4 regions of the Ancylobacter sp. SL191 genome follow, and region 3 is predicted to be linked to each of the others. Evidence: predicted binding sites of a transcription regulator. Region 3 holds the regulator's gene; each other region holds the start of a gene.
The links. The regulator PhoB, encoded in region 3, activates phosphate uptake and scavenging genes when phosphate is short. The targets are predictions, from matches to a motif close to TGTCATNNANCTGTCAT.
Positions count from the first base shown of each region.

Region 1 (5,930 bases), 2.0 Mb from region 3:
GCCGGAATGACGGCCCACAAGACGGGCAAGGACGCGGCGGGCAAGGACGCTGCGGGCAAGAGCCGCGGTTCCAGTAAAGCCACGTCGCACCTGGCCACCGACGACGTGGTGGCTGAAGATGTGACGGCGGAAGGCAACGCAGCGAAAGGCGTCGCAGCCAAGGACGTGGCGGGGAAGGGCGTTTCGCCCGTGGATGATGCCGCAGGCGGGGTCTTATCCACCGACGCGTCATCCGGTGACCGACCTTTGGGAGACGTGCCGTCCGTCATTGGCCGTTCCACCGGCGCATCGTTCAAGGGCGGTTCGTTGAAGGACGGCGCGGCCACGAAGATCGGAGCCAGTTTAACCTCCTCCGGGGATGCCGCCTCCGGCGCAGCGCCCTCCGGGGAGCCCATCTCCAGGGCAGTGTCGTCCACCGATGGTGCTTCGATCCTGGGTGTGCCCCACGACGGCGCGAATGCCTCCCCCGTGGCTGCGCCGGGCTCCGGCGAGGCGGCGACCGTTCATGGCGCCGCGACGCCGGAAGGCCCGGCGGTTCGGCCCAGTCCGACGCGTCACCATGCGCCAACCGGCGAGGCGGCGGCCAAACATGCGCCGGCCCGGCAGGAGGTTGCGCCCGGCCCGGCTGGCTGGTGGGTGGCGAAGCGGCGGCGCTGTTACGAGATCCTCGAGCGCGATGCCGCTCATGACCGCATCGCCGAGCGGGTGAATATCGCGCTGATCGTGCTGATCGTGCTCAATGTCGTCGTTGCCGTGCTGGAGACGGTGCCGAGCCTCTTGCTGCGCGACATGCCGTTCTTCCGCAGCTTCGAGATCATCTCATTGGTCCTGTTTGCGCTGGAATACGCGCTGCGCCTGTGGTCAGCGCCGGAGAATCCGCGCTATCGCGGGGTTCCGGCCGGTTGGGCAAGGCTGCGTCACATGGTGACGCCCGCGGCCATCATCGATCTCGTCGCCTGGCTGCCCTTCCTCATCTCGATGCTCTTCCATGTGGAACTGCGCACGCTGGCGATCTTCCGGCTGCTGCGCTTCGTCAAGCTGGCGCGCTACTCGCCGGGCATGCAGTCGCTGCTTGAGGTGCTGCACCGCGAGCGCCAGTCGCTGATGGCCTGTTTCTGGTTGCTGGCGGCGTCGGTGCTGATCGCCGCCTCGGCCATGTATGTCGCCGAGGGCAGCGTCCAGCCGCAGCATTTCGGCTCGATTCCCGCCGCCATGTGGTGGGCGATGACCACGGTGACGACGGTCGGCTATGGCGATACCTACCCGATGACGCCCGCGGGCAAGGTGATCGCCAGCCTCACCATGATTACCGGCATCATCATGATCGCCCTGCCGGTCGGTATCATCGCCACGGCCTTTGTCGACGTCATCAAGCGGCGCGATTTCGTCATCACCTGGGGCATGGTGGCTCGCGTGCCACTCTTCGCCGATCTCGATGCGGTGGGGATTGGCGAGATCCACAAGGCGCTGTCGGCCCATGTGGCGCAGCCGGGCGAGGTGATCGTGCGGCGCGGCGAGACCGCGCGCTCGATGTACTTCATCGCTTCGGGCGAAGTGCTGCTGGAATTCCCGCATGAGAGCGTCGTGTTCACCGAGGGGCAGTTCTTCGGCGAGATGGCGCTGGTGCACTCGGCCAAGCGCGCCGCCACGGCGCGGGCGCGCACGCGCTCCATGCTGCTGATGCTCGACGCGGCGGATCTGAGCGAGATCATCCACCGCCACCCCGAAATCGGGGCGCGCATCGCGGCCATGGCGCGGGATGTGGCCGGGCCGCATCCGCTGGCGCGTCGATCCGATATCGCCAGCGGCGAGATCGGCCAGGAAACGGGAGAGGGGACGGGCTGAGCCGCGAGGGGTAACGGCGCCACATGTGGTGCCGTCGTCGGCGCCGACCCCGCAGGCACGGGGAAGCGCCGTGCTTCAAGGTGGAACCGGGACGCGTCATGACGCGTCCCGGATGGTCATCGCCTCAGGCGAGAGCCTTCTGCAGGTTCTCCGAGATCTTGTCGAGGAAGCCGGTGGTGGAGAGCCACTTCTGGTCCGCGCCGACGAGGAGGGCGAGATCCTTGGTCATGTAGCCGCTCTCGACCGTGTCGACGCACACCTTCTCCAGCGTGGCGCAGAAATTGGCGAGCTCGGCATTGTTGTCGAGCTTGGCGCGGTGCGCGAGGCCGCGGGTCCAGGCGAAGATCGAGGCGATGGAGTTGGTCGAGGTCTCCTTGCCCTTCTGGTGCTCGCGGTAGTGGCGGGTGACGGTGCCGTGCGCGGCCTCGGCCTCCACGGTCTGGCCATCCGGCGTCATCAGCACCGAGGTCATCAGGCCGAGCGAGCCGAAGCCCTGCGCGACGATGTCCGACTGAACGTCGCCATCATAGTTCTTGCACGCCCAGACATAGCCGCCGGACCACTTGAGCGCCGAAGCGACCATGTCGTCGATCAGGCGGTGCTCGTACCAGATCTTGTGCTTCTCGAACTCAGCCTTGAATTCTTCATCGTAGATCTTCTGGAAGATCTCCTTGAAGCGGCCATCATACTGCTTCAGGATGGTGTCCTTGGTGGACAGGTAGACCGGATACTTGCGCATCAGGCCGTAATTCAGCGAGGCGCGGGCGAATTCGGTGATGGATTCGTCGATGTTGTACATCGCCATCGCCACGCCGGAGTCCTGGTACTTGTAGACCTCGTGCTCGATCACCGCGCCGTCGTCGCCGACGAACTTGATGGTGAGCGTGCCGGGGCCGGGCACCTTGAAATCGGTCGCGCGGTACTGGTCGCCAAAGGCGTGGCGGCCGACGATGATCGGCTGGGTCCAGCCCGGTACCAGGCGCGGCACGTTCTTGCAGATGATCGGCTCGCGGAAGATCACGCCGCCGAGGATGTTGCGGATCGTGCCGTTGGGCGAGCGCCACATCTTCTTCAGGTTGAACTCGGTGACGCGGCCCGCATCCGGGGTGATGGTGGCGCATTTGACGCCCACGCCCACGCGCTTGATCGCCTCGGCCGCATCGATCGTCACCTGGTCCTCGGTGGCATCGCGGTTCTCGACGCCGAGGTCGTAATACTCGAGGTCGATGTCGAGGTACGGGTGGATCAGCTTGTCCTTGATGTACTGCCAGATGATGCGGGTCATCTCGTCGCCGTCGAGTTCGACGACGGGATTCTCGACCTTGATCTTCGCCATGGGTTCCTACCTCGCACGGATGCAGCTTCGTAATGGGGCCTCGGCGCCGGTCCGCGCGGCCGCCGCCGGTGAAGGCGTGATACCGCGCCGCAGCGTCAAGCGAAAGCGCGGTGCGGCACGACTTTGGCGGTAAATCGTCAAACGCCTGTCGTGGCAGCTTCATCGGCCGCTGTTAGCCCCCTCGCGGATCTGCCGCGATGCACCTGCGGGGCGCGCGCGGTCACTCGGGGAGACCAAGACCATGTCGCGCCGTACCTCTGTCAGCCTTGCCCTCCTGCTGGCCACCCTGTGCGCCGGCGGCGCCGCCGCCCAGGAGCAGCGCCCGGCCGCCGAGACGCTCACCCGCTTCGAGGTTCCCGAAGCCCGGCAGGCCGTCGCCGTGTCGGACCGCTTTTTCTACGCGATCGACAACCGCACTTTGGTGAAGCTCGACAAGACCACCGGCAAGGCCGTGGCGAAATGGGAGGGCCCGAAGGCCGGGCCGATCCTGCATCTCGACAGCGGCGTGGTGCGCGACGGCAAGCTCTACACCGCGCATTCCAACTACCCGGACTGGCCGATGACCTCCTCGATCGAGGTGTGGGACGCCGAGACGCTGAAGCATCTGGAAAGCCACAGCTTCGGCATTGACCGCGGCTCTTTCACCTGGCTCGACCGTGATCCCCAGGGCCGCTGGTGGGGCGCCTTCGCCAATTACAACCGAGTGTTCGACAAGAGCCCGGTCGCCTATGGCAACAAATACGCCACCCAGCTCGTGCGCTTCAACGCGGACTGGAGCGTCGCCGAGGCCTTCGTCTACCCCGATGCGCTGGTTGCCAAATTCCAGGACATGAGCAATTCCGGCGGCGCCTTCGGGCCGGATGGCCGGCTCTACATCTCCGGCCACGACAATGCCGAGCTCTACGTCGTCGCCCCGCCGGAGATGGGGGCGGTGATGGTGTGGCAGGAGACGATTCCCCTCGAGATCGCCGGGCAGGGCTTCGCCTTCGACCCGGCCCAGCCGGGTGTTGTGTGGGGGATGATCCGCGGCAAGGCCGGGGCGGCCAGCCAGGTGACGGTGAGCCGCCTGCCGCCCGCCAAATGAGCGCAGGCGGCGCCCGCGCGGCTGCGTGGACCTGTGCGGGCGCTTAGCGATTTCACTCCTGGAGGAAATGCTCTAGGAGGGCGGCCATGAACGCGCCGCTCGCCCTGTCCCATTTCCGCACCTCCCTCGCTGCCATGGGGGCCGCCCGATGACCGGCGCCGGCACCAATCGCAGCCTCGACTGGCCCGAGGGTGGGCCGGTCGTCATCCTCGTCGAGCCGCAGCTCGGTGAGAATATCGGCTCGGCCGTGCGGGCCATGGGCAATTTCGGCCTGACGCGGCTGCGCATCGTCAACCCGCGCGAGGGCTGGCCGAACCCCAAGGCGGTGACCTTCGCCTCCGGCGCCGACCGCATTCTGGAAGAGGCGCAGATCTTCCCGGACCTGCGCGCGGCCATCGCCGATCTCAACTTCATCGCCGCCGCCACCGCCCGCGAGCGCGGGATGCAGAAGACGGTGATCGGCGCCGACGATTTCGCCGTCGAGGCCGGCACGCGCATCAAGGGCGGGGAGAATGTCGGGCTGCTGATCGGGCGCGAGCGCACCGGGCTCTACACCGAGGAAGTCTCGCTCGCCGACGTGATCCTCACCTTGCCGGTGAACCCTGCCTTTGCCTCGCTGAATCTCGGCATGGCGGTGGCGGTGATCGCCTATGAATGGTTCAAGCACGCCTCGGGCGGGGCGCTGCCCTTCCAGCAGCCGGACCGCTATCCGGTGGCCGACAAAGCGGACCTTCTCGCCTTCTTCGATCATGTGGAGCACGAACTCGACGCGGCGCTGTTCTTCCGCTCGCCGCAGAAGAAGCCGGTGACGATCCGCAACATCCGCAACATCTTCCACCGGGTTGGGCTGACGCGGCAGGATATCGCCACGCTGCACGGCATGGTCACCGCGCTGGTGGAAGGGCGCGGCCTGCGGGCGGCGCGCACCGCCGCGCGGCTGAGCGGCCAGAAGGCGCCGGCCGATGACGAGGGCGACGCCGGCTGAGGCGTGCCGCATTTCGGCGGTCGAGACCGCAACGCTCCGTTTACCAAGATGCGCCACACTGGGATGCGCCATAATCCCGCCTGGGATGGAGAACATTCAGATGCGCATCGAGGCTTCAACCGGCCCGGCATCCACCGGCCCCATCGGCGTCTCGTCCCCTCGTGCCAATGGGCCGTCCCGCGTGTCGTCGCCGCCGCTTTCCCCCGAAACCCAGCTGCCGAGCGCGCTGCGCGCGCCGACCATACTCGTCTTCGATTCGGGGCTGGGTGGGCTCTCCGTGTTCCGCGAGCTGGCGCGGGTGCGGCCCGATGCGCGCTTCGTCTATGCCGCCGATGATGTGGCCTTTCCCATCGGCTCCTGGGAGGAGGGCGCGCTGCTGACCCGGCTGGTCTGCGTCATCGACGCGTTGATTGCCCGTGTGCGGCCCGATGCGGTGGTGATCGCCTGCAACACCGCCTCGACGCTCGTTCTGCCGAGCCTGCGCGCGCGCCATGCCATTCCCTTCATCGGCACGGTGCCGGCGATCAAGCCGGCCTGCGAGAGCTCGCTCAGCCGGCAGGTGAGCGTGCTGGCGACACCGGGCACGGTGAAGCGCGACTACACCCAGACCCTCATCCGCGACTTCGCCGGCAATTGCGCGGTGACGCTGGTCGGCTCGACGCAGCTCGCCGCGCTCGCCG
Region 1 covers NZ_CP113056.1:2,895,236-2,901,165, forward strand. The annotation lists gene OU996_RS13180 (ion transporter) at 7-1,845, shown strand; gene OU996_RS13185 (NADP-dependent isocitrate dehydrogenase) at 1,970-3,181, opposite strand; gene OU996_RS13190 (cycloisomerase) at 3,423-4,265, shown strand; gene OU996_RS13195 (RNA methyltransferase) at 4,414-5,250, shown strand; gene murI (glutamate racemase) at 5,351-5,930, shown strand, end outside.
Region 1: the regulator PhoB is predicted to act here: its motif matches at 3,328-3,344, upstream of OU996_RS13190 (cycloisomerase).

Region 2 (5,930 bases), 2.1 Mb from region 3:
GAGGCTGTGGGCTCTCAGCCGCCATACAGGTAGTTCGGCAGCCACAGGGCGAAGCCGGGGAACATGTAGAGCAGCACCATGGCGAAGACGACGATGTAGATGAAGGGCATGACGCCCGAGAAGATCTGCTCGATCGTCACTCCCTTCGGCGCCACGCCCTTCAGATAGAACGGCGCCATGGCGACGGGTGGCGACAGGAACGAGGTCTGCAGGTTCAGCGCCACCAGCACCCCGAAGAAGATCGGGTCGATGCCGAAATGGTCGAGCAGCGGCAGGAAGATCGGCAGGAAGATCACGATGATCTCCGTCCATTCCAGCGGCCAGCCCAGCACGAAGATGATCGCCTGGGTCAGCAGCAGGAAGCCAATCGGGCCGAGATCGAGGCTCATGATGAATTCCTCGACCAGCCTCTGGCCTCCCAGCAGCGCGAACACCGCCGAGAACACCGCCGAGCCGACGAACAGCCAGCACACCATGGCCGAGGCGCGGGCGGTGAGGAACACCGAATCCTTCAGCTTGGTGAAGCTGAAGGTGCGGTAGGCCAGCGCCAGCAGCACCGCGCCGAAGGCACCGATGGCGGCCGCTTCCGACGGCGTGGCGAGGCCGAGAATGATGCAGCCGAGCACCGTGACGATGAGGGCGACCAGCGGCACGAAGGAGGTGAGCAGCGCCCAGATGATGGTCAGGGCCGGAATGTTGCGTTCCTCCGCCGGCAGCTTCGGTGCCAGCGACGGGTTGATCATCGCGCGGATGATGACATAGGCGATGTACATGCCGGCGAGCGCGATGCCGGGGAAAAAGGCGGCGGCATAGAGCTTCACCACCGAGACGCCGGCGGTGGCGCCGTAGAGGATCAGCATGACGCTGGGCGGGATGAGGATGCCGAGGCAGCCACCGGCGCAGACGACTCCCGAGGCGAGTTTGGTGTCGTAGCCGGCGCGCAGCATGGCCGGGAAGGCGAGCAAGCCCATCAGCGTCACAACCGCACCGACGATGCCGGTGGCGGTGGCAAACAGCGCGCAGGTGATGAGCGTGGCCACCGCCAGCGAACCGGGGATCCAGCCGGCGGCGAGCTGGATGGAACGGAACAGCCGGTCGAGGATGTTCGCTCGCTCGATCACATAGCCCATGAACAGGAAGAGCGGGATGGAGATCAGGACGTCATTCGCCATCACCGAATAGGTGCGCTGGACGAACAGGTTGAAGATGCTGTCCCCTTGCGTGAAGTAGCCAAAGCCCACGCCCAGCGCCATCAGCGTGAAGGCGATGGGAAAGCCGAGCATCAGGAAGATCAGGAACAGCACCAGCATCAGGATGCCGAGGGCGGGGTCGGAAAGAAACATCACAGCGATCCCCGCGTGGTGGATTCACGTTCGATGGCGTTGAGGACGGCTTCGGGATCGTCCTTTGTGGCGGCTTCTTCGAGGATGATCTTCTCCATCTCCTCGACGTCGTGGAGGCGTTGGGGCCAGTCGCCCTCACGGATGCAGATGAGGCAGCGCACCACCTCGACGACGCCTTGCAGCAGGAGCAGCACGCCGGTGATGGGGATCAGCGCCTTGAACGGCCAGATCACCGGTCCGTCGGGGCTGAAGGAGGAGTGCTCATTGAGCATGTAGGAGAGCTGGAAGTAGTTCCAGCCGGCATAGATCAGCGCCAGAATGCCGGGGAAGTAGAACAGGAAGAACAGCACCAGGTCGCTCTTGGCCTGCGTCCGCGGCGACCATTTGCGGTACATGAAGTCGCCGCGCACATGGCCGTTGCGCGAGAGCGTGTAGGCGCCTGCCATCATGAACAGGGCGCCATAGAGCATCAGGCTGACATCATAGGCCCAGGTGGTCGGATCGCGCAGGACATAGCGGCAGAACACCTCATAGGTGATGGCCAGCATCAGGACGACGATGCACCAGGCGAAGGTCTTGCCGACAAAGGCGTTCAGCCGGTCAACGCCGAGCAGGAGAGATTGCATGGACGAGCCTCTTCGGGCGGGCACGCTTGAGGCATGAGCCGGCGTCAGGCCGCGCGGAAGCGGCCGGCGCGTCGTCATGCCGGGGAGAAGCAGCGGATGCGAAACGCCCCCCTCCGCGGCCGGAGAGGGGCGTCATCGGCGGTGGTTCAGGTCGTCTTGAAGAAGTGGTCGTAGGCGAACTTCGAGTCGGGCTCATATTCCAGCCGGAAGCCGACGATCCGCTTGGCCCATGCCTTCTGGCTGTCGACGACCTTCTTGAACACCGGGTCGGCGGAGAGGTTGGCGATGACCACGTCCCAGGCCTTGAGCTGGGCCTCGAGTACGGATTTGGGGGTCTGGAGAACCTTGACCCCGCGTGCCTTGATGGCCTCGAGATCCTTCGAGTAGCGGTCCTGCGCCTTCCACATCATGGTCGCGGAGGTGGCGTCGGACGCGCCCTTGAGGATTTCCTGCACGTCCTTGGGAAGCCCGTCGAACTTGGTCTTGTTGAACAAGATCTCGAAGCATTCGAGCGCTTGATGATAGCTGCCGAGCATGTAGACCTTGGCGACGTCCGGGAAGCCGAGGATGAGGTCGGAGGAGGGGTTGTTGAACTCGGCGCCGTCGAGCAGGCCACGGTCGATGGCCGGCACGATTTCGCCGCCCGGCACGATGGTGACCGCCGCGCCGAATTCCTTGAACAGATCGGCGCCGAGGCCGACCGTCCGATACTTCATGCCCTTCATGTCGGCGGGGCCGGTGATCTCCTTCTTGAACCAGCCGAGCGGCTGGCTCGGCATCGGCCCGGAGAGCATGCCGACCACGTTGAGCTTCAGGGTGTTCTGCACGAGGTCGTCATAGAGCTCCTGCCCGCCGCCATAGCGGACCCAGCCGAGCAGTTCATCGGCGTCCCAGCCGAAGGCCGGGGCGGTGCCGAACAGCGAGAAGGCCTTGCTCTTGCCGTACCAGTAGGCGGCGACGCCGTGACCGCCGTCGAGAATGCCGGACGACACCGCGTCGAGCATCTGGAAGGCGGGGACGACCGAACCGGCCGGCAGGATTTCCAGTTCCACGCGCCCGCCCGTCATCGCATTGACGCGCTTGACGTAGTCGCCGGCGAATTCGTGGAAGATGTCCTTGTTCGGCCAGGTGGACTGGAACTTCAGCTTGATGGGGGCCTGGGCATGCACCGCCGGGGCGGCGACCACGCTGGCGCCGGCCACTGCAGCCGCAGTGGTCATGAAACGGCGACGGCTCGTGCGGACGTCCTGACGCATGTCCGCGTTCTTCCCTGACGTGTCGGTCATGGGGATTCCTCCTATGGCGTTTCCTCGCGGGTCGAGCCCGCCGGGCGGCGCTTTTGCGCCTTGTCCCGATGCGCCAAGGAGACGATGACCCAAGGGTAAGTGCAAGCTCTAAATATCGGCATTTGCGGCGAAATGTTTCGACCAAAGTCGAATATTCGGATGCCTTCGCGTCCTGCGCCGGTTGTCGTCGTCATGCCTCTGTCACGCAACGCCTTTTGAAGTGCGCGCCAGAGCGGGGCCTGCCCCCGCGTCAGACGAGGATTCTCCCATGCGCTCGCTTCTTCTCGCCGGTGTGTCGGCCCTGGTGTTGGGCCTTGCCGTGCCTAGCGCGCAGGCCCAGTCGCCCGCGCCGGTGTTCAACCGCATCGCTACCTTCAATGTGATCGACAACCTGCCGGCTGGTGCGGATGCCGCGAAGCCGACCTCGGCGGAAATCATCACCTTCACTGAAGACGGCAATACGCTGATCTACAGCGACAGCCCCGGCCAGCGCATCGGCTTTGTCGACATCACCGACCCGGCGGCGCCGAAGCCGGCCGGCGTGGTGGCGCTCGAGGGCGAGCCGACCACCACGGTGGTGATCGGCGGCAAGGCCTATGTCGGGGTGAACACCTCGGAATCGAAGTCCAAGCCCTCCGGCCATCTCGCGGTGGTCGACATCGCCTCGCGCAAGGTCGAGGACAAGGTGGATCTCGGCGGCCAGCCGGACGCCGTCACCAAGAGCCCGGACGGGCGCTTCCTCGCCATCGCGATCGAGAATGAGCGCGACGAAGACATCAATGAGGGCGCCCTGCCGCAGCTGCCGGCTGGCAACCTGACCTATTTCGAGGTCAAGGACGGCCGTGTCGTCGACGCCTCGAAGAAGGTGGTCGAGCTCACCGGCCTCGCATCTGTCGCGCCGGAAGACCCGGAGCCGGAATATCTCGACATCAATTCCAAGAACGAAGTGGTCGTCACCCTGCAGGAGAACAACCACATCGTCGTGGTCGATCTCAACACCGGCAAGGTGACCAGCAGCTTCTCCGCCGGCACGGTCTCGCTCGACAAGATCGACACCAAGAAGGACGGCGTGATCGACCTCACCAGCGCGATGAAGGACACGCCGCGCGAGCCCGATACGGTGCAGTGGCTCGACGATGACCGCTTCGTCATCGCCAATGAAGGCGACTGGAAGGGCGGCACGCGCGGCTTCTCCATCTTCGACAAGACCGGCAAGCTGCTGTTCGACTCCGGCGTCGCGCCGGAACACATGGCCGTGCGCGTCGGGCACTATCCCGACAAGCGCAACAAGAAGGGCATCGAGATGGAGGGCGCGGAAGTCGCCACCTTCGATGGCCAGAAGCTGATCTTCGTCGCCTCCGAGCGCGGCTCGCTGGTCTATGTCTACCGCGACAAGGGCGGCACCGAAGCCCCCGAGTTCCTGCAGGTTCTGCCGGGCGGCGTCGGCCCGGAGGGGCTGATGGCGATCCCCAAGCGGGACCTGTTCGTGACCGCCGCTGAGACCGACCTGCGCGAGGATGGCGGCATCGGTTCCGTGGTCACCGTGTATCAGCGTCAGCCGGGCGCCAAGCCGGCCTATCCGACCATCCTCTCCGAGAATGGCCCGGACGGGCTGCCGATCTGGTGGTCGGCGCTTTCCGGCTTCGCGGCCGATCCGAAGGAGCCCGGCAAGCTCTACGCGGTGACCGACAGCGCCTATGCGCAGGCGCGCATCCTCACCGTCGACGCCACCAGCCTGCCGGCCAAGATCACCAAGGCGACCGTGCTGACCGTCGATGGCAAGCCGGCCAAGGGGCTCGACCTTGAGGGTATCGCGGTGCGCCCCGAGGGTGGCTTCTGGGTCGCCTCGGAAGGCAACCCGGAGAAGAAGGAGAACCCGACGCAGAACCTTCTGGTGCGGGTTGATGCCGATGGCACCGTCGCCGAGCAGATCGCGCTGCCCGAGGCGCTGGCCGCGCAGGCGACCCGCTTCGGCTTCGAGGGCGTCGCCGTCACCGGCTCGGGCGCCGACGAGACCGTGTGGCTCGCCGTGCAGCGCGAGTGGAAGGACGACCCGAAGGGCTTCGTGAAGATCCTCGCCTACAAGCCGGCCGACAAGAGCTGGACCTATGTGCGCTACCCGCTCGACAAGCCGGCCAAGGGCTGGATGGGCCTGTCCGAGCTGACGGCCTACAAGGACGGCTTCCTCGTCATCGAGCGCGACAACCAGGTCGGCCCGAACGCCAAGACCAAGAAGCTCACCTTCGTCTCGCTCAAGGGCGTGACCCCGGCCGCGCTTGGCAGTGAGGCTCAGCCGCCGGTCCTCACCAAGACCGAGGTGAAGGATCTGCTGCCGCTGCTCGCCGCCCCGCATGGCTATGTGCTCGACAAGGTCGAGAGCTTCGCCATCGACGCCGCCGGTAACGCCTTCATCGTCACCGACAATGACGGCGTCGACGGCTCGTCCGGCGAGACCGAGTTCTTCGCCATCGGCAAGCTCAACTGATCCGGCGGCCGATTTTCGGCTGACCCTTGCACGACCTGAGGCGGGCGCCGCGTGGCGCCCGCCTTTTTGCTGCGTGGCTGCTGGCTTTGTCCGATGGGGAATGACCACACTGGTCAGGCCTTCTTCCGTCTGGTTTCAATGGCGAACTATCCGTACGTCAGCGAGTGCCCATGCCCCAGCCCAACCACGC
Region 2 covers NZ_CP113056.1:2,933,713-2,939,642, forward strand. The annotation lists gene OU996_RS13380 (TRAP transporter large permease) at 15-1,343, opposite strand; gene OU996_RS13385 (TRAP transporter small permease subunit) at 1,343-1,969, opposite strand; gene OU996_RS13390 (TRAP transporter substrate-binding protein) at 2,116-3,255, opposite strand; gene OU996_RS13395 (esterase-like activity of phytase family protein) at 3,524-5,740, shown strand; gene OU996_RS13400 (HlyD family secretion protein) at 5,911-5,930, shown strand, end outside.
Region 2: the regulator PhoB is predicted to act here: its motif matches at 3,444-3,460, upstream of OU996_RS13395 (esterase-like activity of phytase family protein).

Region 3 (5,930 bases):
AAAGGCCGCGCCATCCTCCGTCAGCGACAGCCGGCGGGTCGAGCGATGCACAAGGCGCGCGCCCAGACGCTGCTCGAGCTGGGCGAGGCGGTCACTGACCACCGATTTCGACAGGCGCAGCCGGCGCGCCGCCTCGCTGATCGAGCCGGCCTCGGCGATGGCGACGAAGGCGGCGATGCCGTCCAGTTTCATCGTTCGGCTTTCCCGGACATGAATTCCATTGTCGGCAGTCTAATCCGAACGCCGGGCGCGGGCCATACTCTCCAGCGAAACGGGCCGGCCGGGATCGTCCGGCGGCGGTCATCGTGAAATCACGGAGAAATCTCATGTCTCGTCTCACCGGCAAGGTAGCCATCGTCACTGGGGCCAGCTCCGGCATCGGCCGCGCCACGGCGCGGCTGTTCGCCGCCGAGGGCGCGAAGGTCGTGGTCGGCGCCCGCCGCCAGGCCGAGCTCGACACGCTGGTCGCCGACATCGCCGCCGGTGGCGGCGAGGCCGTGGCGCTGGCGGGCGACGTGCGCTCGGAAGACTACGCCAAGGCACTGGTCGCGCTGGCGGCCGAGCGTTTCGGCCGGCTCGACATCGCCTTCAACAATGCCGGCACGTTGGGCGAGAAGGGGCCGAGCACCGGCGTCTCGGCCGGGGGGTGGGAGGACACGCTGGCGACCAACCTCACCAGCGGCTTTTTCGGTGCCAAGCACCAGATCGCGCAGATGCTGACGACCGGCGGCGGCTCGGTGATCTTCACCTCGACCTTTGTCGGCTACACAACGGCCTTCCCCGGCCTTGCCGCCTATGCCGCCTCGAAATCGGGGCTGATCGGCCTCACCCAGGCGCTGGCTTCCGAATTCGGCCCGCAGGGGGTGAGGGTCAATGCCGTGCTGCCCGGCGCGGTGGAGACGGAGATGTACCGCGAGGCCAATGACACGCCCGAGGCGCAAGCCTTCGTCACCGGTCTGCATGCGCTGAAGCGCGTCGCGCGCCCCGAGGAACTGGCCCACTCGGTGCTCTATCTCGCCTCGGACGATTCGTCTTTTGTGTCCGGCACCGCGCATCTGGTCGATGGCGGCCTGTCGATCACGCGGACCTGAGAGCCCGCCAGGGAGGACGGACGGGAGGACGGGCGGAAATAACCGCCCGTTTTCCGGCGGCGCCGGTACAAGCGCGGTGCTAGCGTCCGATCATGGCGACCGACACGCTGCATGATTTGTTCGACCTGACGCTGCCGGACCCGGCAACGCTGTACCGGGCGTTGTTGGCGCGCGAGGCGACTTATGAGGGGCGCGTCTATGTCTGCGTCGCCACCACCGGTATTTTCTGCCGGCTGACCTGCCCGGCACGCAAGCCACTCGCCGAGAACTGCACCTTCCGCCCGACCATCGGCGCCTGCATCGAGGCGGGGTTCCGCCCCTGCAAGAGGTGCCACCCGCTCCAGCCGGCGGCGGAGGCCGACCCGATGATCGCCGCCCTGCTCGCGGCGCTCGATGCCCGCCCGGCCTACCGCTTCGGCGAGGAGGACATTGCCCGCATGGGCTATGACCTCTCCACCGTGCGGCGCGCCTTCAAGCGGCATTTCGGCATGACCTTTCTCGACATGGCCCGCCACCGGCGGCTGCGCGAGGGTTTTGAGACGCTGGCGCTCGGCGGCTCGGTCATCGCCGCGCAGCAGGAGGCGGGGTTTCAGTCGGCGAGCGCCTTCCGCGCCGCCTTCGCCCGGCTGCTCGGCTGCGCCCCCGGCGACATCGCCGGCGAGGGCCGGCTGCTGGCGGACTGGATCGGCACGCCGCTCGGCGACATGATCGCGATTTCCAGCCCCACCCATCTGCACCTGCTGGAATTCATCGAGCGGCGCGGCCTGCCGGCGGAAATCGCCCGGCTGCGCCAGGGCGTGAAGGGCGCGCTCGGCATTGGCAGTACGGCGCCGACCGAGCAGATCCGCGCCGAGCTGGGCGCCTATTTCGCGGGCCGCTCGGCCGATTTCGCGACGCCCGTGGCGCTCGACGGCAGCGCCTTCACCCGCGCCGTCTGGGCCGAGCTGCGCCGCATCCCGGCGGGGGAGAGCGTGAGCTATGCCGAGATCGCCCGGCGCATCGGCGCGCCCGCGGCGATCCGCGCCGTGGCGCGGGCGAACGGCGCCAACCAGCTGGCCCTCATCATCCCCTGCCATCGCGTCATCGGCGCGGATGGCGCGCTCACCGGCTATGGCGGCGGCCTCTGGCGCAAGCAGCGGCTGCTGGAGATCGAGGCGCAGTACCGCACCCGGCCGCAGCAAGTGGGGTGAGGCGTCCGCCAGAGGCGGCAGCTAGGGCGCGGCGGCGGTCCGCTTGTCCCGTGCGCGGGCGATGCAGGCCAGCGAGGTGACGATGACCAGCGCCGCGAACACGCCGGGCGGGAAGATATAGCGTGCATCCCCGGCCGGCGCGGCGACGAAGAGCAGCCCCAGAAAACCGAGCGTGCCGGCATAGAGCACCAGCGGCAGCAGAGCGCCCCGCCGGTCGATCCACAGCGCCGGAAGCAGGAAGAAGGCGGCAAGGCCGACCAGGACATAGCCGCGCCGCCAGGGTGCGTTGGCGCCTTCGACGATCATCTGGATCAGGCGGGCCGCTCGTTCGGGAAAGGCGAGGGTGAAGCCGTAGGGGTTGTCGTCGATGCCGCCATGAGTCGGGTAATAGGTGGCAGGGGTGTTCAGGCCCATTTGCTGCTCGAACACCGCAAGGCGGGTGGCGAGATAGCAGCCGGGATGCGCGACCAGAATTTCCCGCCAGCGCTGCTCGATAGCGGGTACGCGGCGCCACATATAGCGGGGCCCGAGGCGCTCATTCCACAGCGGCGTGTCGAAGGTCAGGTTGATATGGCGGGGATTGTGCAGCGCCCGCAGCTCCTCCACCGTGAACGGGTCGCCGGGGGTGATGACATCGGTCAGCAGGGACTGCCCGGCGCAGATCGAGGTGCCGGCGATGTCCCACAGCTGGATGTTCGTCATCATCGGCCCGACCGACGGTAGCCGCTGCAGGTCCGGCAGGCGCCAGAGCGTGCTCGCATAGGCAAGAGCCAGCGTCACCACGATGCCAAGACCGGCCGCCACGCGTTGCCGCCCGGTCGAGGCGGCACCGGCGGGCTTCCACACGACCAGCAGCATGAAGGGCAGCACCAGCGGCAGCGCGTTGTAGCGCAGCGCGATGGAGGCGGTGAGGCAGGCGAACAGAGCGACGAATTTCGCCCAGGAGAAGCGGCGCGTGCCGGACAGCCACAGGGCGACCGCCATCACCGCGAAGGTGCCGACGGTCACGTCCTTCCACAGCACGATCAGGGCGCCGATCAGCGTGGGAAACACGACGAACAGGCCGAGGAACACCGCCATGAGCGGGACCGACACCCTGGCCGATGGGGCGAGATGGCGGATGATGAGGTTGGCCGAGAGGAACAGGGCAAAGGACTGGAAGAGCAGCAGACCGCCGGGATTGCCCGGCAGGTGCCGGAAGAGGAAGAACAGATAGTCATGCACGGGCGGCCAGAGCGCCGTCTCCACCCCCTCGATGGACTGGCGGTAGGCATAGAGGCTGTCGAACGACATCAGCCCCGGCCAGACGGTGAAGGCGATAAAGGCGGTGGCGAGGCCGGCCATCAGGAAGGCGGCGAGGAGGTCGGCGCGCCGGGCGTCGCCTGCGTCTGCCTGCGGCAGATGCGCGTTCTCGGGCGCTGACATTGACGTAACCATCCGCTCTCCATCGGGAGGGCCGCGCCGGCAGGGAGCGAATGAAACGCGCACCGTCGCGGAAGGCGGATGATGTTCCATATCCGGCGACGGGAGGCAACGCGGCAGGAGCGCGGTAGGGGGGCCGGCACGCGGGCTTCGCGCGCCCACGAAAAAGCCGCCGGCCCTCGCGGGGCGGCGGCTTGTCATTTAGGTTCCCGCCCTAATGGGCGCGGGCGAACATTTCGTTGCGCCGCCTCGCGCTAATGGGCGCGGGCGAACATCTCGTTGAACGAGTAGCCCGAGCCGCGCACGGTGCGGATGGGGTCCGGCTGGCGCGGGCGGTTGAGCGCTTTGCGCAGGCGGCCGACATGCACGTCGACGGTGCGCTCGTCGATATAGACGTCCTGGCCCCACACGCCGTCGAGCAGCTGCTCGCGCGAATAGACCCGGCCGGGCGACTGCATGAGGAATTCGAGCAGCCGGAATTCAGTCGGGCCGAGATGCAGCTCGCGCCCGGCGCGGTGGACGCGCTTTGTCTCGCGGTCGAGTTCGATGTCGCCGGCGCGCAAGAGCGTCGAGACATGCTCGGGCTTGGCCCGGCGCAGCAGCGCCCGCACGCGGGCGACGAGCTCCGGCACCGAGAAGGGCTTGACCACATAGTCGTCGGCGCCGGTGGCGAGGCCGCGCACGCGCTCAGTCTCCTCGCCACGGGCCGTGAGCATGAGAACGGGCATGCGCTCGGTCTCCGGCCGGGCCCGCAGGCGCCGGCACAGCTCGATGCCGGAGAGGCCGGGCAGCATCCAGTCGAGGATCAGGAGGTCCGGCACGCTCTCGCGCAGCCGGGTCTCCGCCTCGTCGCCGCGCCCGACGCTGTCGACGGCATAGCCTTCGGATTCGAGATTGTAGCGCAGCAGGAGGGTGAGGGGCTCCTCATCCTCCACGATCAGAATATTGGTGGCCATGGCGTCATCCCCGGTCGTCGGTCACGCCGGCTCAGGCCGGGAAGGGCAGCGAGGTGAGGCTGCTGGTATCCTGCTTCGGCCGCTCGTCGGTGAGCTGCTGACCGGTGGCGAGATAGTTCACGGTCTCGGCGATGTTGGTGGCGTGGTCGCCGATGCGCTCGATGTTCTTGGCGCAGAACAGCAGATGCGTGCACAGCGAGATGTTGCGCGGATCCTCCATCATATAGGTCAGGAGTTCGCGGAACAGCGAGGTGTAGAGGACGTCGATGTCGCCATCGCGGCGCCAGACTTCCAGCGCGCGGTCATTGTCGCGGCTGGCATAGGAGTCCAGCACCATCTTGAGCTGCTCCAGCACCATGCCGGACATGTGCTCGACGCCGCGCACCAGCTTCTGCGGGTGGAACTCGCCGGTCAGCGCCAGCACGCGCTTGGCGGTGTTCTTGGCGAGGTCGCCGATGCGCTCGAGGTCGTTGGCGATGCGCATGGCGGCCACGATCTCGCGCAGATCGCCGGCCAGAGGCTGGCGGCGGGCGATGGTGAGGATGGCCTTTTCCTCGATCTCGCGCTGGAGCAGGTCGACCGGGCCGTCGAGCACGATCACCTTCTGGGCGAGCTCGGTGTCGCGCTTGACCAGCGCCTCGACCGAATCCGCGACGAGGCGCTCGGCCTGACCGCCCATCTCCACCACGCGGCGGCTGAGCTCCTTGAGGTCGGCGTCGAAGGACGAAACGATATGTTCGGTCATGGGAGGCTCCTCTGCCGGCTCAGCCGAAGCGGCCGGTGATGTAGTCGCGGGTGCGGGCCTCGCGCGGATTGGTGAAGATCTCGTTCGACGCGGCGACCTCGATCAGTTCGCCGAGATAGAAGAAGGAGGTGATGTCGGCGCAGCGCGCCGCCTGCTGCATGTTGTGCGTCACGATGACGATGGTGAATTCCTGCTTCAGCTCGTCGATCAGATCCTCGATCTTCGAGGTCGAGATCGGGTCGAGCGCCGAGGTGGGCTCGTCGAGCAGGATCACTTCCGGGCGCACGGCGATGGTGCGGGCGATGCACAGGCGCTGCTGCTGGCCGCCGGACATGCCGAGCGCCGAGGTGTGGAGACGGTCCTTGGTCTCCTCCCAGATCGCCGCCTTGCGCAGGCACCACTCCACGCGCTCGTCCATCTGCGCCTTGGAGAGCTTCTCGTGCAGCTTCACGCCGAAGGCGATGTTGTCATAGATCGACATCGGGAAGGGCGTCGGCTTCTGGAACACCATGCCGATGCGCGAGCG
Region 3 covers NZ_CP113056.1:869,812-875,741, reverse strand. The annotation lists gene OU996_RS03910 (LysR family transcriptional regulator) at 1-192, opposite strand, end outside; gene OU996_RS03905 (SDR family oxidoreductase) at 327-1,091, shown strand; gene OU996_RS03900 (bifunctional transcriptional activator/DNA repair enzyme AdaA) at 1,184-2,281, shown strand; gene OU996_RS03895 (hypothetical protein) at 2,303-3,706, opposite strand; gene phoB (phosphate regulon transcriptional regulator PhoB) at 3,958-4,659, opposite strand; gene phoU (phosphate signaling complex protein PhoU) at 4,691-5,404, opposite strand; gene pstB (phosphate ABC transporter ATP-binding protein PstB) at 5,424-5,930, opposite strand, start outside.

Region 4 (5,930 bases), 230 kb from region 3:
GGCGCGATGCCCTGCGCCTGCGCATAATCCTGCACGCAGGCGGCGAAATAGGCGACGAAGCCCGGCACCGGGCCGGTGATGGCCGTGAACACGTCGATCTGGCTCTCCTCCGGCAGCTCGTCGGTGAGCCCGCAAGCGCCGAACAGCGCGCGCACCGTCGCGATGTCCGCCGCACTGAGACCCGGCGCATAAAACGGCGAATAGGCCATGCCGATCTCGGCCGCCGGGTTGGACATGGCCCGCGCCAGCCTTTCCGTGCCGGTGAGGGCGCGCAGCTGCTCACGGGGGATGCCGGCCATGACGGAGACGACGAGACAGCGCTCCGCCCGCAGGCGCAGCGCGCGGCCGGCCTGCGGCGGCAAGGCAAGCAGCAGCGTGCCGCAGCGCCCGGCCGCCTCCTGCGGATCGGTGGTCCATTCAACGCCGGCGATCCCCGCCAGCGCGCCGGTGGGGCCGGAACGGTTGCAGACGATCAGCCGCTCCGGCGGCACCGTTCCCGCCCGCAGCAGCGCCCCGGCGATCGCCCCGCCAAGCTGGCCGCAGCCAATCAGCCCGAGCCGCCCCGGCCCCGTGTCGTCCGTCATCGTCCTGCCCTCCCAATGGCCGCGCCGCGTCTCAATCCATACAACGTCATGACCGGGCTTGGCCCTGCCATCCACGGCTTGGAAAGGGCGGGCGCGGAAAACGTGGATCCCCGGATCAAGTCCGGGGATGACGGCGTGAGGGCTGGAAGCCCCATCCCGAACGGCGGCCAACATTTCAGCCGTCATCCCGGCCGAGCGCAGCGAGAGCCGGGATCGCTGTCCGGCATAAGACGGGCACCCGATCCCGGCTCGGCCTTCGGCCGTCCGGGATGACGGCCTCCGCTCACGCGCCGTCATAGCCGGGCTTGGCCCGGCCATCCACGACTTCCCTCCGACGCACCCGGCCGAGCGCAGCGAGAGCCGGGATCGCGCACAAATCCGGCAGCCGATCCCGGCGCGCGCTTCGCTTGGCCGGGATGACGGGACGGGAAGGACATTGAGCCGGGATGACGGGGCGGGGATGGCGCGCCCGCTCTGGCGCCCGGCGCGGGGGTGCCTAGATAAGGCCCGATCCTTCCTCGCACCGGAGTCTCCGCGTGACCGATCTTTCCGCCTTCCCCGTCGCCGCCCGCTGGCCTGCGCAGCACCCGGACCGGCTCCAGCTCTATTCCTTCCCCACACCGAACGGGGTGAAGATCTCCATCCTGCTGGAGGAAACCGGCCTGCCCTATGAGGCGCACACCATCAATATCGGCAAGGACGAGACCTGGACGCCGGAATTCCTCGCGCTGAACCCTAATGGCAAGATTCCGGCGATCCTCGATCCGAACGGACCGGGCGGAAAGCCGCTCGCTCTGTTCGAGAGCGGGGCGATCCTCATCTATCTCGCCGAGAAGACCGGCCAGTTCCTGCCGACCGACCCGGCCGCGCGCTACGAGACCCTCCAGTGGGTCATGTGGCAGATGGCCGGGCTCGGGCCGATGTTCGGCCAGCTCGGCTTCTTCCACAAATTCGCCGGCGCGGCTTACGAGGACAAGCGCCCGCGCGAGCGCTACGCCAAGGAAAGCGCGCGCCTCATCCGCGTGCTGGAGGACCGGCTCGCGGGCCGCGACTGGATCATGGGCGCGGACTACACCATCGCCGACATGGCGTGCCTCGGCTGGGTGCGCAATCTCATCGGCTTCTACGGCGCGGCCGATCTCGTCGCCTATCAGGAGCTGAAGAACGTGCCGGCCTGGCTGGAGCGCGGCCTCGCCCGCCCCGCCGTACAGCGCGGGCTGGAAATCCCCCCGCGCCCCTGATCCGTAGAAGCACGGGGATGGCGTGCGCTCGCCGGGCCGTGATGGCCAGCCGGGCGTTTTCGCCTATAAGCTCGGGACACGCGGCCGGCGCGCGCCGGCCGCCGCGAGGAAGGGTATGCCGATGAACAAGATCGTTCCGGTGCCGGCTGGCACCGTCGCCTCCGGGACTGGCGCGGGCACGCATCTGCCGCCGGGCCATCCGCCGGTGAAGGTCGGCAAGATCGGCGTGCTCATCGTCAATCTCGGCACGCCCGACGGCACCGACTACTGGTCGATGCGCCGCTACCTCAAGGAGTTCCTCTCCGACCGGCGGGTGATCGAGGTCAACCGCGTGCTGTGGTGGTTCATCCTCAACGTCATCATCCTGTCCATCCGCCCGCAGGCCAAGGGCAAGGACTACGCGACGATCTGGAACAATGAGCGCAATGAGGGCCCGCTGCGCACCATCACCCGCTCGCAGGCCGAGCAGCTCGCGGCCCGCATCGGCCCGCTGGACGGGCGGCTCGTGGTCGACTGGGCGATGCGCTACGGCAATCCCTCCGTCGCCTCGCGCATCGAGGCGCTGCAGCAGCAGGGCTGCGACCGGCTGCTGCTGGTGCCGCTCTACCCGCAATATGCCGCCGCCACCTCCGCCACCGTGGCCGATGCCGCCTTCGACGCGTTGAAGAAGATGCGCTGGCAGCCGGTGCTGCGCGTCGCCGCGCCCTGGCCGGACGAGCCCGCCTATATCGAGGCGCTCGCCAATTCGATCACCACCGAACTCGCCGGGCTGGACTGGGAGCCGGAGCTGGTCATCGCCTCGTTCCACGGCATTCCGAAGGAGTATTTCGACAAGGGCGACCCCTATCACTGCTACTGCTACAAGACCGCGCGGCTGGTGCGCGAGAAGCTCGGCTGGCCCGAGGGCAAGCTGAAGGTCACCTTCCAGTCGCGCTTCGGCAAGGCGGAATGGCTGCAGCCCTACACCGACAAGACCATCGAGGCGCTGGCGAAATCCGGCGTGAAGAAGATCGCCGTCATCACCCCCGGCTTCGTCGCCGATTGTCTCGAGACGCTGGAAGAGATCGCCGGCGAGAATGCCGAGATCTTCCACCATGCCGGCGGCGAGCAGTTCCACTTCATCCCCTGCCTGAATGACTCGGACGGCGGCATGAACACGCTGGAAGCCGTGGTGAAGCGCGAACTGCGCGGCTGGGCCGAGATTGGTTGAGGGGCGGGGGCTAAGGCGCCCTGACGGCGCCCAACCTTTCCGCCGTCATCCCGGCCGCCTCCCACCCCACGCACCGTCATGGCCGGGCTTGACCCGGCCATCCACGACTTGCCACGGGCACACCCGGTCGACGTCGTGGATCCCCGGATCAAGTCCGGGGATGACGTCGTAAGAGCTGGAAGCCGCGATCCCGGCTCGGCCTATGGCCGTCCGGGATGACGACCTACCCCCCATGCGTCGTCCGGATGACACGGACCGTCATGGCCGGGCTTGGCCCGGCCATCCAGGACTTCCCACCGACGCGCCCGGCCAAGTCGTGGATCCCCGGATCAAGTCCGGGGATGACAACCTCCCGCCCCACGGACCGTCATGGCCGGGCTTGACCCGGCCATCCACGACTTGCCACGGGCACACCTGGTCGACGTCGTGGATCCCCGGATCAAGTCCGGGGATGACGTCGTAAGAGCTGGAAGCCGCGAACCCGGCTCGGGCCTTCGGCCGTCCGGGATGACGGCATAAGGGCGGGGATGACGCGGGAAGGTCCGAACGCTCCCCCCGCCGCAAAATCCCCATGGCCGGCTTGAACCGCGCCGCTGGCGGGGCGATCATGACGGCTGCATGACGCGCGGGGGCCGCTTCGCGCGCGAACCGGGAGGACGCCCGTGGCGGACACCGATCCCATAAGCCTGCCGGTCGGGCGTGATGTGCGCGTGACCTTCGACCGGCGCGAGCTCGACCGCATTCTCGACCTCTATGGCCGCATGGTCGCCATTGGCGAGTGGCGCGACTACGCCATCGACTTCGGCCGCGACCGGGCGGTGTTCTCCATCTTCCGCCGCGCCGCCGAGGTGCCGATCTACCGCATCGAGAAAGACCCGCGCCTCGCCCGCAAGCAGGGCGCCTACACGGTGGTGTCGCAGACCGGCCTCATCCTCAAGCGCGGGCACGAGCTTGCGCGCGTGCTGCAGGTGTTGGAAAAACCCCTGCGCGTGGTCAACTGAACCACGCCCGCCCCGCGTCGCTCCCCCGGAGAACAGAATGCGCAGCCTGACCGTCGCCGCCACCCAGATGCGTTGCAGCTGGGAGATCGAGGCCAATATCGCCCGCGCCGAGGCGCTGGTGCGCGAGGCCGCCGGACGCGGGGCGACGCTGATCTTGCTCCAGGAGCTGTTCGAGACCCCCTATTTCTGCCAGGACCAGCTGCACGAATTCCTCGCCCTCGCCCAGCCGCTGGAGGGCAACCGGCTGATCGGCCATTTCCAGGCGCTGGCGAAGGAACTCGGCGTCGTGCTGCCGGTGAGCTTCTTCGAGCGCGCCGGTCAGGCGCTGTTCAATTCCATCGCCATCGTCGACGCGGATGGCACGGTGCGCGGCGTCTACCGCAAGAGCCACATCCCGGACGGGCCGGGCTACACCGAGAAGTTCTATTTCTCGCCCGGCGATACCGGCTTCAAGGTGTGGGACACGGCGGCCGGGCGCATCGGCGTCGGCATTTGCTGGGACCAGTGGTTCCCCGAATGCGCCCGCTCCATGGCGCTGATGGGCGCCGAGGTGCTGCTCTATCCCACCGCCATCGGCTCCGAGCCGCAGGATCCGAGCCTTGATTCGGCCGCGCACTGGCAGCGGGTGATGCAGGGCCATGCCGGGGCGAACCTCATGCCGCTCATCGCCTCCAACCGCGTCGGCACCGAGCCCGGCCGGAACGGAACCGAGATCACCTTCTACGGCTCCTCCTTCATCGCCGACCCGACCGGGGCCAAGGTGGCCGAAGCCGGCCGCGCGGAAGAGGGCGTCATCACCGCCACCTTCGACCTCGACGCCATTGCCCAGCAGCGCCGCAGCTGGGGCGTGTTCCGCGACCGCCGGCCGGAGCTCTATGCACCGGTGCTGACCCTGGACGGGCGCACCACCGCGCGCGGGGTGGCCTGAGCCATGGCCGAGATCCTCACCAGCCTGCCCGCCGCCGACGGCTTCCGCATGCCGGCCGAATGGGAACCCCATGCCGGCACCTGGATGATCTGGCCCGAGCGGCCGGACAATTGGCGCCAGGGCGCCGCCCCGGCGCAGGCGGCCTTCGTCGCGGTCGCCAGCACCATTGCCCGCTTCGAGCCGGTGACCATGCTGACCTCCGCCGGTCAATGGGCCCGCGCCCGCGCCGCGCTCCCCGCCAATGTACGGGTGGTCGAGGCGTCCTCGGACGATTCCTGGTGCCGCGATTCCGGCGCCACTTTCGTCACCGACGCCGCTGGCGCCGTGCGCGCGGTGAACTGGCGGTTCAACGCCTGGGGCGGGCTCTACGCGCCCTGCGACCAGGACGCGCTGATCGCCGCCAAGATGGCGGAAATCGGGGGCACCCCGCGCTATGACGCGCCGCTGGTGCTGGAAGGCGGCTCGATCCATGTCGATGGCGAGGGCACGGTGCTTACCACCGAGGAATGCCTGCTTAACCCCAACCGCAACCCGTCGCTGACCCGCGAGGAGATCGAGCGGCATCTGTGCGACTATCTCGGCGCCTCCAAGGTGATCTGGCTCGGCGCCGGCCTCGTCGATGACGAGACCTCCGGCCATATCGACAACCTCGCCTGCTTCGTGCGGCCGGGCGTCGTCGCGCTGACCTGGTGCGACGACCCGGCGGACCCGCAGCACGCCATCTCGGTCGATGCCTTTGAGCGCCTGTCGGGCCGGACGGATGCGCGCGGGCGCGGCATCGAGATCGTCAAGCTGCCGCTGCCCGGCCCGCTCTACCGCGCGCCGGACGAGGCGATCGAGGACGCCCCGGCCGACAATGCCTATCAGCGCCACGCGCAGGAGCGGCTCGGCGCCTCCTACGCCAATTTCTACCTCGGCAATGGCTTCGTGCTGATGCCGCTGCTCGACCCGCGCACCGATGAGACG
Region 4 covers NZ_CP113056.1:1,097,458-1,103,387, reverse strand. The annotation lists gene OU996_RS04985 (pyrroline-5-carboxylate reductase family protein) at 1-584, opposite strand, end outside; gene OU996_RS04980 (glutathione S-transferase N-terminal domain-containing protein) at 1,121-1,825, shown strand; gene hemH (ferrochelatase) at 1,947-3,035, shown strand; gene OU996_RS04970 (DUF2794 domain-containing protein) at 3,698-4,036, shown strand; gene aguB (N-carbamoylputrescine amidase) at 4,074-4,964, shown strand; gene aguA (agmatine deiminase) at 4,968-5,930, shown strand, end outside.
Region 4: the regulator PhoB is predicted to act here: its motif matches at 3,643-3,659, upstream of OU996_RS04970 (DUF2794 domain-containing protein).